DNA from 3 places in the Kocuria sediminis genome. Region 2 is predicted to be linked to each of the others. Evidence: riboswitches for the same ligand, from Rfam matches in the RefSeq annotation. Region 2 holds a riboswitch; each other region holds the start of a gene.
What was found. A riboswitch is a leader RNA that binds a small molecule or an ion and turns the genes downstream of it on or off. The one in region 2 is predicted to bind thiamine pyrophosphate.
Positions count from the first base shown of each region.

Region 1 (5,145 bases), on a different contig from region 2:
GGAGGCCGAGGAGGCCGAACAGAGCACCGGCGGGGGCGTGACCAGCCGCCGGCGGCGGCGCCGGCGCCGCGGGGACGTGGACATGGAGCTGGTGGGCGGCAGCGACGACGACCCGCCCAACACCGTCACGCGGGTCCGCGCCCCGCGCGCCGCGGAGAGCGCCACGGTCGACGAGGTCGTGGCGGTGAAGGGCTCCACCCGGCTCGAGGCCAAGAAGCAGCGCCGGCGGGAGTCCCGCCAGACCGGCCGCCGCCGCCAGGTCATCACCGAGGCCGAGTTCCTGGCCCGCCGCGAGTCCGTCGAGCGGCGGATGCTGGTGCGGCAGAAGGACAACCGGATCCAGATCGGCGTCCTCGAGGACGGCGTGCTGGCCGAGCACTTCGTCTCCCACACGCAGCAGGACTCGCTGATCGGCAACGTCTACGTGGGCAAGGTGCAGAACGTGCTGCCCTCCATGGAGGCGGCGTTCATCGACATCGGCCGGGGCCGCAACGCGGTGCTCTACGCCGGCGAGGTCAACTGGGACGCCTCCCGCCTCGAGGGCGGGCCGCGCCGGATCGAGGTCGCCCTGAAGTCCGGGGACTCGGTGCTGGTGCAGGTCACCAAGGACCCGGTGGGGCACAAGGGCGCCCGGCTCACGAGCCAGATCTCGCTGCCCGGCCGCTACCTGGTCTACGTCCCGGGCGGCTCGATGACCGGGATCTCCCGGAAGCTGCCCGACGTCGAGCGCGCCCGGCTGAAGAAGATCCTCAAGGACCGTCTGCCGGACGGGGCGGGCGTCATCGTGCGCACCGCCGCGGAGGGCGCCTCCGAGCAGGAGCTCACCCACGACATCAACCGGCTGCGGGCCCAGTGGGAGCAGATCCAGGAACGGGCGGGCTCCACCAAGACCCTGGCCCCGGAGATGCTCTACGCGGAGCCGGACCTGACCATCAAGACCGTCCGCGACGTCTTCAACGAGGACTTCACCACCATGGTCGTCCAGGGCGACGAGGCGTGGGACAACATCGAGGCGTACGTGACCTACGTCGCGCCGGACCTGCTCGACCGGCTCCAGAAGTGGGACGAGGACGAGGACCTGTTCGTGAACCAGCGTGTGGAGGAACAGATCCAGAAGGCTCTCGACCGCAAGGTCTTCCTGCCCTCGGGCGGCTCGCTCGTGATCGACCGGACCGAGGCCATGACGGTCGTCGACGTCAACACCGGCAAGTTCACCGGCTCCGGGGGCAACCTCGAGGAGACCGTCACCAAGAACAACCTGGAGGCGGCCGAGGAGATCGTGCGGCAGCTGCGGCTGCGGGACATCGGCGGCATCATCGTCATCGACTTCATCGACATGGTGCTCGAGTCCAACCGCGACCTCGTGCTGCGCCGGCTGGTGGAGTGCCTGGGCCGGGACCGCACCAAGCACCAGGTGGCCGAGGTGACCTCCCTGGGGCTGGTGCAGATGACCCGCAAGCGGATGGGCACCGGCCTGCTCGAGGTGTTCTCCGAGCCCTGCGAGCACTGCGCCGGCCGCGGCGTCGTCGTGCACGACCACCCGCTGGAGGGCCGCACCGGCGGCGTCCCGGGCGAGATCCGCGACCAGCGGCCCAACCGCACCGACCGCACCGACCGCAAGCGCGGCCGTCGCGGCCAGGCCGAGCAGCCGCCCGCCCGCCCGGAGGCCCGGACCACGGAGCCGGATCCGGCGGAGAAGGCGAAGGCCGAGGCCGCGCGCACGGCGTTCGCGACCATCGCGGCCGCGACCCACCACGAGACCCCGGAGGAGGCGGAGACGCCCCGCGCCGAGGAGCCGGCCGCCCCGGCGGAGTCCCGACCGGAGGGCTCGGGCCGCTCGCGCAAGAAGCGCCGCGGCAAGCGCAGCCGCAACCGCGGCCAGGGCGCGGAGACCGCGGCCGAGCAGCAGGAGACGGGGGAGACCCGGTCCCCGGCCGAGCCCGAGCCCGCCGCCGAGGAGCCCGCGGCCGAGCAGGGGTCCCGCCTGACGATCAAGGGCGAGGTCATCGAGCTCCCGCAGGGCCACGCGCCCGTCGCCGAGGAGCCCGCCGAGGCGCCGCGCCTGAGCCTGGACTCGTTGGCGGAGGCCTTCGACCAGCGGGAGCCGGAGCAGCGGAGCGCCGCGCCGGCCGCCGGCGCGTCCGCCGCTGAGCCCGAGGGCGCGTCGGCCGAGCCGGCGCAGAGCCCCGCCCGGGAGCGGCAGGTCACGAGCCAGGCCCCGTCCGGGCCCTCCGCCGGGACGACGGCCGGGGCGCCCGCGGAGCCGGCGCGCCCGCGCCGCCGCTCCCGCCGTGCTTCGGCCCCGGCCGCACGACCGGGGGAGGCCCAGGTGACCGCCGGTCAGGCGGCTGCCGCCGAGGGCGGGCGGCACGAGGCGACGACCGCCGCGGAGCTCCCGCAGCGCGCTCCCGCCGGACAGGGGCCGACCGTCGTGGGCGTCGGCGTCAAGGCCGAGGACCTCACCAGCGGCCGGCCCGCCGGCCAGGGCTGAGCGCCAGGCCGCCGAGGCACCCCGGAGGACCCCGACCCGCCGGTCGGGGTCCTCCGCCGTTGCAGGACCCGCGCTCCTGACGGGATCCGGGGCCGTCACCCGGCCCGGTTCCTGGCGCCGTCCCGCCGTTCTTCCGCCGGGGCACTGGGGCGCCGCGGCGCTCGGCCGTGACCCGCCCCGGGTGCCCGCGGGCTCCACCCGCCTCCTGCCGGTCTCCCCGGCCGTCACATGGCCCGATCTCCTGTCCGGCCGCCCAGCGCCGGGAGTAGCGTGGTCACACCACACGCGGGCGGCCCGACCGGGCGGACCCCCGGCCCGCAGCGCCGAGGGGATGGCCATGAGCAGCAAGCAGATCGTACTCACCGCGGGCACCGACCTCTTCGGACACCGGGACCCCGCGGCCCTCGACCGGTACTGGGCCCCGGACTTCCGGCAGCACTCCGGGCTCGGACCCGACGGCCGGGAGGGGCTCCGCGCCGTCCTCCAGCAGCTGCCGGAGGACTTCCGGATCGACAACCTGCGCGTGCTCGAGGACGGGGACATGGTCGCGGTCCACTGCGTCTACCACGGCCTCGGCCCGGAGCCCCTGGTGGCGGTGGACGTCTTCCGCGTGGCCGGCGACCGCCTCGCCGAGCACTGGGACGCCCTCGAGCCGCTGCCCGGCGGAGCCGTCGGCACGCACCGGATCGACGGCCCCCGCCAGGTCACGGATCACGAGAAGACCGCGGTGAACAAGGCGCTGATCACCGAGTGGGTGCACGAACGGCTCCTGGGCGCGGACCGGGAGGCCCTTGAGGAGCTGGCCCGCGACCCGCGCTACGTCGAGCACGGCGCCGGCCCGGACGCCCGGCTCGCCCGGCGGGCCCTCCACCGGGTGCTCGGCGAGGGCGACTTCGTCCTCACCGTCACCGAGGGCGTGCTCGAGCCCGACGACGAGGGCCGGGAGCACGGCGACCGGCGCCCGGCCGGCTGCTACGACCTGTGGCGGGTCGTCGACGGGCGGATCCTCGAGCACTGGGAGGTCTTCCAGCCCGTCCCGGAGCGGATGCCGCACGGCAACGGGTTCTTCTGACCGGGCGGCCGCCTCGTGCGGCGGTCCACGGCGGCACCCCGGCCCGCGGCCGGGCCCGCCGCGCCCGGCACCGGCCGGCGGCTAGACTGGCGGAACACCTGACACGGGGTGCCGCGCGAGCGGCTGAGATCACACCCGTCGAACCTGATCTAGCCAGTACTAGCGAAGGGATGTCCCTGATGCGCGATGCCGTACCCCTGCCCGCCCGCACCGCAGGAGCCGAGGCGGCGCCACCGGACCCCGCGCTCGCCGAGGACGCCGCCACGGCCCTCGAGGAGCTGCGCACCGCGGCGCCTCTGGTGCAGTGCATCACCAACACCGTGGTCGCCAACGTCACCGCCAACGTCCTGCTGGCCGTGGGCGCCTCCCCGGCCATGACCGACATCCAGGGCGAGGGCGGGGTCTTCGCCGAGCTCGCCGACGGGCTGCTCGTCAACACCGGCACGCCCACCGCCGAGCAGCGCGGGGCCGCCTACGAGGCCGTCGGCGCCCGGCAGCGGGCCGGCCGCGCCTGGGTGCTGGACCCCGTGGCCGTGGGCGCCCTGCCCGTGCGCACCGCCCTGGCCCGCGACCTGCTGCGGCACCGGCCCGCGATCGTGCGCGGCAACGCCTCGGAGATCATGGGCCTCGCCGGCGGCGCCGGCGGGCGGGGCACGGACGCCACCCACGGCGTCGACGCCGCCCGGGACGCCGCCGCCGCGCTCGCCGCGCAGGCCGGCTCGGCCGTGGCCGTCTCCGGTCCGGTCGACCTCGTGCGCGCCCCGGACGGGGGCGTGGTGCGCGTGCCGCACGGCACGCCGCTGCTGACCCGGATCACCGGAGGCGGCTGCGCCCTGGGCGCCCTGATGGCCGCCTTCACCGCCGTGCGCGCCGACCCCGCCGCGGCGGCGACCGCCGCCACGACGGTCTACACCCTGGCGGCCGAGGACGCCGCCGCCGGCTGCGCCGGTCCCGGCTCCTTCGCCGTGGCCCTGCTGGACCGGCTGCACACCATCACCCCGGAGCAGCTCGCCGCCCGGGCGGAGCTCGTGCGCGAGGAGGGTGCCCGGTGAGCGCCCGTCTCGATCCCGCCGCCCTGGCCCTGCACCTTGTGACCGACACGGCGCTCAGTGCCCCGCGCAGCGTGCCCGACGTCGTGGCGGCCGCCGTGGCCGGGGGAGCCACCATGGTCCAGGTCCGGGAGAAGCACGCCCCGGCCCGGGACCTGGTCGCCCTGCTCGTGGCCGTCGCCGAGCGCGTGGGCCGGGACGTCCCCGTGCTCGTCGACGACCGCGCCGACGTCTACCTGGCCGCCCGGGCGGCAGGGGCGCCCGTGGCCGGGGTGCACGTCGGCCAGAGCGACCTGCCCGTGGAGCTGGCCCGGCGGATCTGCGGTCCGGACGCGGTGCTGGGCCTGAGCGCCGCCACGGCGCCGGAGCTGGACGCGGCCGCTGCGCTGCCCCCGGGCACCGTCGACTACCTCGGGGTCGGCGCCGTGCGCGCCACCCGGACCAAGCCCGACCACCCCGAGCCGCTGGGCGTCGAGGGCTTCGCCCGTGCCGCGGCCCGGACCGCCCTGCCGTGCCTGGCGATCGGCGGGGTG
Region 1 is NZ_WOGU01000001.1:425,430-430,574, forward strand. Features, by position in the region: gene GMA12_RS01995 (Rne/Rng family ribonuclease) at 1-2,491, shown strand, start outside; gene GMA12_RS02000 (nuclear transport factor 2 family protein) at 2,829-3,563, shown strand; TPP riboswitch at 3,658-3,751, shown strand; gene thiM (hydroxyethylthiazole kinase) at 3,743-4,615, shown strand; gene thiE (thiamine phosphate synthase) at 4,612-5,145, shown strand, end outside.
Region 1: it holds a riboswitch for thiamine pyrophosphate, as region 2 does, so the genes downstream of both, thiM (hydroxyethylthiazole kinase) here and GMA12_RS02770 (ECF transporter S component) in region 2, are expected to answer to the same signal.

Region 2 (5,145 bases):
ATCGGCTCGCCGGCATGGCCAAGATCTCCCCGCTGCTGGCGCTGCTCTACCTGGTCCCCGCACTGAACCTGGGCGGCATCCCGCCGTTCTCGGGCTTCCTCGGCAAGACCGGGCTGCTGCAGGCCGGCGTGAACCAGGGCGATCCGCTCGCCTACGTGCTCGTGGCGGGCTCCGTGGCGGTGTCCCTGCTGACCCTTCTGGCCATGATCCGCGTGTGGAACCGCGTGTTCCTGCGCACCCCGGAGGACGCGGAGTACCCGGACCCGATCCTGCTGGCCCCGGTCCCGGCGGGCTCGCGCTTCCTCCTGACCTCCGGGTCCGTCGACGACCAGGAGGGGCGGTTCGCCGGCAAGGGCGACGTGCGCCTCATGTCTCCCTCGATGCTCGGCGGCGCCTCCGCGCTCGTGGCCGTGGGCGTCGCCCTCACCGTCTTCGCCGGCCCGCTCTTCCAGCTCGCGGACAACGCCGCGGAGAACCTGGTCCACCCCGAGCGCTACGTCACGGCCGTCCTGGACCCCGGATCGGTTCCCCTGCCCGTCGTGGAGGAGGCCCCGTGAGCTCGCGACCCAAGAACTCCCTGCTCGTCGAGTTGCCGCTGCTGGTGTGGCTCGTGCTCGTGTGGGGCGCCCTGTGGGGCGACTTCGGCCTCGGCAACCTGCTGTTCGGCGCGGTGCTGGCACTGCTCGTGACCTGGGTGCTCTACCTGCCCCCGGTGCAGCTCTCCGGCCGGTTCAACCTGCTGCAGTTCGCCGTCTTCGCCGTGACCTTCGTGTGGCAGGTCGCCAAGGCCAGCGTGGACGTCATGCTCGTCGCGATCCTCGTGGGTCCGCGGGCCCGCAGCGCGGTCGTGAGCGTGGACCTGCGCACGCGCTCGGACCTGCTGCTCACCGCCACCGGCCACACCATGGCCCTGATCCCCGGCTCCATCCTGGTGGAGGTGGACCGCGCCCGGTCCACCCTCTACTTCCACGCGCTCAACGTCCGCACCCCCGAGGAGGCCGAGTCCTTCCGGCGGTCGGCGCGGCAGGTCGAGGCCGCGTGGATCCGCATCATGGGCACCCGGGCGGAGCTCGCCGCCCTGCGGGCCGAACGGCGCGGGGGCGGCGGGACGCAGGCCGAGCAGCGGGACAGCGCGGCGATCAGCTCCCCGGTCACGGCCGGGCAGCAGATCGTCGGCGGCCGGCGGGGCGACGTCCCCACCGGGACCGCCCGGACGCCCCACACCACCCGGCCCACGCAGACGACCCGGACCACCGAGGAGGACCGCCCGTGATGGAGATCGCCGTGGCCGTCGCGGCCGTGCTGCTCAGCACGGCCGCCGCGGGCACCCTGTACCGGCTGGCCAAGGGCCCGTCGCTGCTGGACCGCGTGGTGGCCACCGACGTCCTGCTGGCCATCGTGGCGGCCGCGCTCGCCGTGGAGATGGCCTATCACCGGCACCTCAACAACCTCATCCTCATGGTGATCGTCTCCCTGGTGGGGTTCATCGGCGCCGTGACGGTGGCGCGCTTCGCCACCCAGACCGCCGAGCACGGGAAGTGAGCCCCGTGCTGGACACCGTCCTGGACGCCGCCGCGGCCGTGTGCCTGGTCCTCGGCGCGCTGATGTCCCTGGCCGCCGCGATCGGTCTGGTCCGGTTCCCCGACCTGCTGACCCGCATGCACGCGGGGACCAAGCCGCAGGTCTTCGGGCTGCTGCTCATGCTCACCGCCGTCGCCCTGGAGAACCGGGACCCGGTCATGATCCCGCTGATCGCACTGGGGTGGATCTTCCAGCTGCTCACGGTGCCCGTCTCGGCGCACATGGTGGGCCGTTCCACCTACCGGACCAAGCACCTCAACCGGGCCACCCTCACGCAGGACGACCTGCAGGAGGTGCTCAACCGTGCCGGCGAGCGGGACGGCAGCGAGCCGGCCGTGGGCGCGTCCGCGCCCGCCGGCACCCCACCGGCCCGCACCGACGAGACGCGCACCGACGAAGCCCTCGTCGACCCGCCGGCCGCGGACGGGCAGCACGCCGACGGACAGCAGACTGACGGATCCGGGAGGACGCGTTAGGCTGGGCACGATCGACGGGCGCATCCGCGCCGCCCCGACGACAAGGAGCAGCAGTCCATGAACACGAAGATCCTCGAACTCGCCGGCACCGGCCTCTCGCTGGGCGGCGTGGCGCTCTCGCACAAGGTGCTCGGTGCCGCGTGGACGCGCATCACGGGGGACCCGCCCCCCGCCAAGAACCCGGACCCGGACGAGGCGTGGACCGGCATCATCATCTGGTCGCTGGTGACCGGCCTCGTCGGCACGGTCATCAAGGTCGGGATCTCCCGCCAGATCGCGAAGATGGACAAGTCGTCCCGGAGCAACCCCAAGGCCTCGAGCCAGGCCGAGGTCTGAGCCCCGGCGGCCGGCTCGCGAGGGGGCCCGTCCGTGCGGACACCACAGCGGTGTCGGCACGGACGGGCCCCTTCGTCGCCCGTGAGCGCGGCGCGGGAGCGACGGCTGCGCCGTGGGCATGGGCGGAGCGGCCGACGTGCGGGCGGCAGCACGGGCGACGGTCCTGGCGACGGTCCGGATGACACCGCGTGCGGCAGTGCAGCAGCGGGGGCGGCGGAGGGGTAGACTCGGTGGCACTGAAACGACAGGGGAGCGCACCCCGCCGGCGACGGCGGCAGAGCGCTGAGAGTGCGGATCACCGCAGACCCTCGAACCTGCTCCGGTTAGCACCGGCGAAGGGAGTCGAGCACCTCAGGGGTGGCTCGCGGACGTGAGCTCCGGCCGTGTCCGCGCGGACCCCTCCCCTCCTGGCACCGATGGCTCGCTGAGCCCAGGAGGAACCCACCATGAACACCACCACGCACCGTCCCGCCGGCCGCAACCGCGCGCCCGGGTCCTCGTCCTGGCGGGTCGTCGACATCGTCGTGGCCGCCGTCCTCGCCGCCGTGTGCGCGGTGGTCTTCTGGGCGTGGTCGAACCTGCTCTACCCCGTGGTCGGCGCCGCCGCGGTGACCTATCCGCCCGCGGTGGGCCTGATCGCCGGCGGCTGGCTCGTGGCCGGCGTGCTCGGCGGTCTGATCATCCGCAAGCCGGGCGCCGCGCTGTTCTGCGAGCTGCTCGCCGCCGTCATCGAGGGCTTCCTGGGCACCCACTTCGGCTGGACCGTGATCCTGTCCGGCCTCCTCCAGGGCCTCGGGGCCGAGCTGGTCTTCGCCGCGGTGCGCTACCGCCGCTACAACGCGGCCGTGGCCGCCGCCGCCGGCGCGGTGAGCGGCATCTTCCTGGGCGTCAACGAGAGCATCATCTACAACTACGAGTGGACCCTCGGCCACCAGGTCGTCTACGTGGTCCTCGCGGCCCTCTCGGGCGCGGTGCTCGCCGGCCTGCTGATGTGGGCCGTGGTGAAGGCGCTCGCGGCCACCGGCGTGCTGCAGGGCCTGGCCTCGGGCCGGGTCGCTCGGCGATGACCGCCGCGGCGGTGCGCCCTCCCGGCACGCCCACCGCCGCTGGGGCCCGCGTCGAGGCCCGCGGCTTCGGCTGGCACCACCCCGGCCGGGAGGCCCCCGCCCTGCAGGGCGTCGACCTCGTGGTCGAGCCGGGGGAGCGGGTGCTCCTGCTGGGGCCGAGCGGAGCGGGCAAGTCGACGTTCCTGCACGCCCTCGCGGGGGTCCTGCACGACGACGACGGGCTCTCCCGCCACGGGGAGCTGCTGCTCGACGGCACGGACCCGGACCGGGCGCGGGGCCGCGCGGGGCTGGTGCAGCAGGACCCCGAGTCCCAGGTGGTGCTCTCCCGGGTCGGGGACGACACCGCCTTCGGCCTCGAGAACCTCGCGGTGCCCCGGGAGCAGATCTGGCCGCGGGTCCGCGCCGCCCTCGACGACGTGGGACTGCCCCTGCCGCTCGACCACCCCACCGCGGCCCTGTCCGGCGGGCAGAAGCAGCGCCTGGCGCTCGCGGGGGCCGTGGCGATGAGCCCGGGGCTGCTGCTGCTCGACGAGCCCACCGCGAACCTGGACCCCGCCGGGGTGCGGCAGGTCCGGGACGCGGTGGCACGGTGCCTGGACCGCAGCGGGGCCACCCTCGTGGTCGTGGAGCACCGTGTGGCGGTGTGGGCCGACGTCGTGGACCGTGTCGTCGTGCTCGGCCGCGACGGGGGGATCACGCACGACGGCTCCCCGGCGCAGGTCCTGGGGGAGGCCGCCGACGAGCTGAGCCGCGCCGGAGTCTGGGTGCCCGGCCGGATCCCGCCCACGCGCGCGCCGGCGCGCCCCCGGGAGGACGCGGAGCCGCTGCTGAGCGCGGGAGGGCTGGCCGTCTCGCGCACCCAGCCCTCCGCGCGGCAGCTGCGCGCCCGGCGCCGGGCGCGGCGCCGCGGCCGCCCGCTGGGCGACGCCGCGGCGGGCCGGGACCTCCCGGTCGCGGCGACCGGCGTCGGACTGGACCTGCGCCGTGGCCGGGCGCTCGCGGTGACGGGACCCAACGGCGCCGGGAAGTCGACCCTCGCACTCACGCTGGCGGGCCTGCTGGCGCCCGTGCGCGGGACCGTGACCGCGCACCCGGCCCTGGCCCGCGGCGCCGGGCCGGACCCCCTCGAGTGGACCGGGCCGGATCTGGTGGCACGGGTGGGGACGGTCTTCCAGGAGCCCGAGCACCAGTTCCTGCGCGCCACCGTGCGGGCCGAGCTCGAGCTCGGACCCCGTCTGGCGGGCACCCCGGAGGCCGAACGGGACCGCCGCACGGAGGAGCTGCTCGACCGGCTGCGGCTGACCCACCTGGCGGACGCGAATCCCTTCACCCTCTCCGGCGGCGAGAAGCGGCGGCTGTCGGTGGCCACGGTGCTGGCCACCGACCCCGACGTCCTGGTGCTCGACGAGCCCACCTTCGGTCAGGACGCCCTCACCTGGGCCGAGCTCGTGGACCTGCTCCTGGAGGTCGTGGGCGCCGGCACGGCCGTGCTCGCGGTGACCCACGACGAGGACTTCGTGCGGGCGCTCGGGGCCGACGTCCTGGAGCTGGGGACTGCCGTGCAGGGTTCCCGGCCGGCCACGGAGCACGTCCGGTGAGCGCGCCTACGATCGGTCCGGCGGCCCGGACCTCCCTGCTGGGCCGCGCCCATCCCGTGGTGAAGCTCGCCGGGGCCCTGGCCCTGA
Region 2 is NZ_WOGU01000002.1:116,239-121,383, forward strand. Features, by position in the region: gene GMA12_RS02745 (Na+/H+ antiporter subunit D) at 1-557, shown strand, start outside; gene GMA12_RS02750 (Na+/H+ antiporter subunit E) at 554-1,273, shown strand; gene GMA12_RS02755 (MrpF/PhaF family protein) at 1,270-1,542, shown strand; gene mnhG (monovalent cation/H(+) antiporter subunit G) at 1,548-2,057, shown strand; gene GMA12_RS02765 (DUF4235 domain-containing protein) at 2,115-2,393, shown strand; TPP riboswitch at 2,630-2,751, shown strand; gene GMA12_RS02770 (ECF transporter S component) at 2,840-3,460, shown strand; gene GMA12_RS02775 (ABC transporter ATP-binding protein) at 3,457-5,058, shown strand; gene GMA12_RS02780 (energy-coupling factor transporter transmembrane component T family protein) at 5,055-5,145, shown strand, end outside.

Region 3 (5,145 bases), on a different contig from region 2:
TAGGCGAGCATCGTGTCCAGGTCGGCCACGAGCAGCTCCACGGCGCCCATCCGCGTCCCGGCGGACAGCAGGTCGTCGGCCGGGCGCGGCGTCAGGCTCCGGGGATCGGGGTTCTGGGGAAAGATCGGCATCTCGGGCTTCTCCGTCGGCGTCGGCACCACACAGGTTGATATGTCCGCAAGGATACCCCGGAAAATATTTCCGATGCAAGTATCTTGGAGGACCTCCGTCACCTCGGGGCGGGGCGCGGGACCGCGCCGGTCAGAGCACGAAGATCAGCGCCACGATCACCGCCACGATCGCGAGGAAGACCAGACCCCAGGCCTTGAGGTTGTCGGAGTCGTCCTCCGCGGGATCGTGCGCCGGGGGCGGCGGCCATCCGCCGGCCGCCGGGCCGCCGGTCCCCGCCAGGGGGCCACCCGCGCCCGGGCCGGGATACGGCCCGCCCTGGGCCTGGCCCGGGAACGGCTCCCCGGGCGCACCGGGGCGGCCGACCTGCCCGGGCGGCGGCGGGGCGGGCGTGGAGGGGCTCACGCCCCACTGCGGAGCCTGCGGGGCGTCCGCGATCGAGGGGTTCGACGACGGCGGCCCGGCCGGGCCGTCCCCGGGAGTGGGCCGCGCCGGTGCCGTCGGCGATGGAGGAGCGGCCGGGGGAGCTGCGGGCGGCAGCGTCTCGCCGGAGAGCACGGGGCCGTCCTCGCGGTAGCCCCTCTCGGCCTCCGTCAGCAGGGTCACGAACCGTTCCAGCGACTCCGAGCCGTCGTACTCGCGGGCCAGGAAGCGCTCGGCGCGGCGGCGCACCACCCGGTAGACGCGCCCGTCGTCCGGGATCGAGAGGTCCCGGGCGGCCTGCGCCACGGCCAGCGGCGGCTGCTCGGGCAGCGGGTTCGTGCCCCACTCCAGCAGCCCGGTCAGCAGGGGGCGTTCCAGGACCGAGGCCATCGCCGCCCGGGCGCCGGGCACGCGGGTGAGCTCCAGCAGCCCGCTCGGCGGGGCGGAGGGGCACCCCGGGACGTCACCGGGCAGCCGGGCCGCCCGCTCGAGCCAGAAGGTGTCGCCGAAGAGGGTGGCCAGCAGCACGGCCGCCGCGAGCCGGTCCTCGCCGGGGGCGGCGTCCTCCGGGGCGCCCTCCTCCCAGTGGGTGCCCAGCGCTCGCCGGGCGGGCTCGCCGGCCAGCCGGACGCGCAGCTGCACGTCCTCCGGGCCGCGGGCGGTCTGCGCGGGATGCTCCACCGCGTGCCGCACCTGCGGGTCGAGCTCGGGGTCCATGGGCCACTCCTCCGTCGTCGTCCGTGGGGTCCATGCTCTCAGACCGGGCTGTGCGGCGGCGGGGAGCCGGTGGGGAGTTGCGGCAGGCGCCCGGCGGATGTCCCCGGGCAGCGTGTCCGGCCGGAAGGCCGCCGGGCAGGACGCGTGCCGAGCAGGACGCGTGTCAGGCGGGGAGCAGGCTGCGCAGCTGACCGGCGGCCAGGCGCGGGTCCGGGGCCTCGGTGACCGCCCGGACCACCACGGCGCCGCGCGCCCCGGCGGCCAGCACCTCGGGGAGGCGCTGCTCGTCGATGCCGCCGATGGCGAACCACGGCACGGGCGCGGCCGCCGGGTCGGCGTCCAGCCGGGCCTCGGTCAGCGCGGCGACCTCCCGCACGAAGCCCAGGCCGGTGGCGGGCCGGCCCGGCTTGGTGGGGGTCTCCCACACGGGCCCGGTGCAGAAGTAGTCCACGTCCGGATCGGCCAGGGCGGCACGGGCCTGGCCGAGATCGTGGGTGGAGCGGCCGATCAGCACGTCCGGGCCGAGCAGCTGCCGGGCCTGGGCGGGGGAGAGGTCGTGCTGGCCGGCGTGGAGGACGTCCGCGCCCACGAGCGCGGCGAGGTCGGCGCGGTCGTTGACGGCGACCAGGGTGCCGTACTCGGCGGCGACCCGGCCCAGCAGGCGCAGCGCGGCGATCTCCTCGTCGGTGTCGATGCTCCTGTCCCGCAGCTGGACGATGTCCGTCCCGCCGGCGCAGACGGCGTGCAGGAACTCCTCGAGGTCGCCCTGCGCGCGGCGGGCGTCGGTGCACACGTACAGCCGGGCGGCGAGGAGCCGGTCGGTGCGCGTCATGCGCAGCCCGGAGGCGGCGGGTGCGGGGGTGTCCTGGGTATGCTGGGTCACACGCTGAATGATAGGTCAGCGGTTCTGCGGGAGCCCCACGGGGGCTGAGAGGGCGTCCGGCGCCGACCGCCACACCTGATGCGGGTCATGCCGCCGTAGGAAAGGACGATGCCGGTGACGTCCGTGCCCTCCGTCCCGATGCCAGCCGCCCAGCACGTGCGGGCCGACGTCGCCGTGGTCGGGGCCGGGGTGGTCGGCCTGGCCACGGCCTGGGAGCTGCGCCGCCGCGGCCGCTCGGTGGCCGTGGTGGATCCCGAGCCCGGCGCCGGGGCCAGCCGGGCGGCGGCCGGGATGCTCGCCCCGGTGAGCGAGGTCCAGTACCAGCAGGAGCCGCTCTATCCCCTCATGCTCGCCTCGGCCGGCGCGTACCCGGCGTTCGTGGCCGCCGTGGAGGAGACCGCCGGCGGCTCGGTGGGCTACCGCGCCACCGAGACGCTCGTGTGCGGCGTCGACGCCGCCGACCGGCAGGCCCTGGCGGACCTGCGGGAGCTCCAGCGGCGCCACGGCATGGCCGTGGAGCCGCTGCCGCTGCGCGCGGCCCGGGCCCTGGAGCCGGCCCTGAGCCCGCGGCTGTCGGCCGTGCACCGCATTCCCGACGACCACCAGGTGGACCCGCGCCGGCTCGTGGCCGGACTGCTCGCCGCCCTCGTCGCCCCCGAGCTCCCCGCACCGTCCGGGCCCTCCGGCACGGACAGCCCCGACGGCGGGCCCGCCCGCCTGGTGCACGACCGCGCCACGGGCCTGCGCCACGGCTCCGACGGCGCGGTGACGGGCCTGCGCCTGGCCGGCGGCGGGATGGTCTCGGCGGCGGAGACGGTCCTCGCCCCCGGCGCGGCTCTCACCGACCTGGAGGACCTGCCCGGGGCCTGGCGGCCGCCGCTGCGCCCGGTGCACGGGGACATCCTCCGCACCCGCCCGCCCCGCGGGGCGCCCGCCCTGCTCGAGCGCACCGTCCGCGGCCTGGTCCACGGGGTGCCCGTCTACCTGGTGCCCCGCGACGACGGGACGGTGGTGATCGGGGCGACCTCCCGCGAGGACGACCTCGACGGGATCAGCGCCGGGGGCGTGTTCCGGCTGCTGCGCGACGCCCAGGCCGTGGTCCCCGGCGTCGCCGACCTCGAGCTGGTCGAGGCCATGGCCCGCGCCCGGCCCGGGACCCCGGACGACATCCCGTACCTGGGCCGCGTCCGCGGCCCGGAGGGGCACCCGGTGCCCGGCCTCGTGGTCTCCACGGGCTACTTCCGCCACGGCGTCCTGCTCGCCCCGCTGGCCGCCCGCCTCGCCGCGGAGCTGGTGCTCGGCCGGTCCGGCGCGGACCCGGGACCCGACACCGAGCACCTGGCCACCACCGACCCGCACCGCTTCGACCGCCCCGCCGAGGCGCCCCCCACGGACCCCGGGACCGGGCCCCGCACCCCGAACAGGAGCACCCGATGACCGCCATCACCCTCAACGGCCGACCGCACGTCGTCCCCGGGGACACCACCGTCGTGGACCTCGTGGCCGAGACCGTCGGGCGGCCCCTGGGCCCCGACGGCGCCCCGCTGGACGGCCGCCGGCTGGGCGTGGCCGTGGCGGTGGACGCCGCCGTGGTCCCGCGCAGCCGCTGGGGCCGCACCCCCGTGGCCGAGGGGCAGGCCGTCGAGATCATCACCGCCGTCCAGGGAGGCTGACATGACCCACCCCGCACCCCGCCCCGAACCCCTGGTGGATCCGCTCGTGCTCGACGGCACCGCGCTGTCCTCCCGGCTGATCATGGGCACCGGCGGGCTCAGCTCGCTGCACACCCTGGAACAGGCCCTGCTGGCCTCCGGCACCGAGCTGACCACCGTGGCCCTGCGCCGCTACGCCCCCGGCCACGGCGACTCGCTGTTCGCGATGCTCGAGCGCAGCGGCATCCGGATCCTGCCCAACACCGCCGGCTGCTACACCGCCCGGGACGCCCTGCTCACCGCCGAGCTCGGCCGCGAGGCCCTGGAGACCGACTGGGTCAAGCTCGAGGTCATCGCCGACGAGGACACCCTGCTGCCCGACGTGGTGGAGCTGCTCGACGCCACCGAGCAGCTCGTGGCCCGCGGCTTCCGGGTCTTCGCCTACACCTCCGACGACCCGGCCGTGGCCCGCCGCCTGGAGGACCTCGGCGCGGCCGCGGTGATGCCCCTGGGCGCACCGATCGGTACCGGGCTGGGGATCCTCAACCCGCACAACATCGAGCTCATCGCCTCCCGGGCCTCGGTGCCGGTGGTGCTCGACGCCGGGATCGGCACCGCCTCCGAGGCCGCCCTGGCCATGGAGCTGGGCTGCGACGCCGTGCTGCTGGCCAGCGCCGTGACCCGCGCGCAGGACCCGGTGGCCATGGCCACCGCGATGCGCCACGCCGTGGCCGCCGGGCGGCTGGCCGCCGGCGCCGGGCGGATCCCGGCCCGCCGGCACGCCCAGGCGTCCTCGCCGATGGCCGGGCGGATCGCCACGGACATGTCCGACGCCGGGCCGGCCGCCGGCCCGGCGGACGTCCCGCGCGGGGACTGGGCGCCCGTGGGGCAGCGGCCGTGAGCCCGCTGCCCCCGCTCGTGGAGCCCGGCCCCGAGCTGACCCGGGCGGAGCTCGAGCGCTACGCCCGGCACCTGACCCTGCCCGGGATCGGCCCGCTCGGCCAGCGCCGGCTCGGCAACGCCCGGGTGCTCGTGGTCGGCGCCGGCGGACTGGGCGCCCCGGCCCTGCAGTACCTCGCCGCGGCCGGCGTGGGGACGCTGGGCATCGTCGACGACGACGTCGTGGCGGTCTCCAACCTGCAGCGCCAGGTGGTGCACCGCACCGCCGACGTCGGCCGGCCCAAGACGGACTCCGCCGCGGAGGCCGTGACCGCGCTCAACCCGCTCGTGCGGGTGCGCACCCACCCCTGCCGGCTCAGCGCGGACAACGCCCTGCAGATCCTGAGCCAGTACGACCTCGTCCTGGACGGCGCGGACAACTTCGCGACCCGCTACGTGGTG
Region 3 is NZ_WOGU01000019.1:7,350-12,494, forward strand. Features, by position in the region: gene GMA12_RS16645 (VOC family protein) at 1-131, opposite strand, end outside; gene GMA12_RS16650 (hypothetical protein) at 262-1,269, opposite strand; gene thiE (thiamine phosphate synthase) at 1,433-2,101, opposite strand; TPP riboswitch at 2,169-2,271, shown strand; gene GMA12_RS16660 (FAD-dependent oxidoreductase) at 2,261-3,589, shown strand; gene thiS (sulfur carrier protein ThiS) at 3,586-3,825, shown strand; gene GMA12_RS16670 (thiazole synthase) at 3,827-4,705, shown strand; gene moeB (molybdopterin-synthase adenylyltransferase MoeB) at 4,702-5,145, shown strand, end outside.
Region 3: it holds a riboswitch for thiamine pyrophosphate, as region 2 does, so the genes downstream of both, GMA12_RS16660 (FAD-dependent oxidoreductase) here and GMA12_RS02770 (ECF transporter S component) in region 2, are expected to answer to the same signal.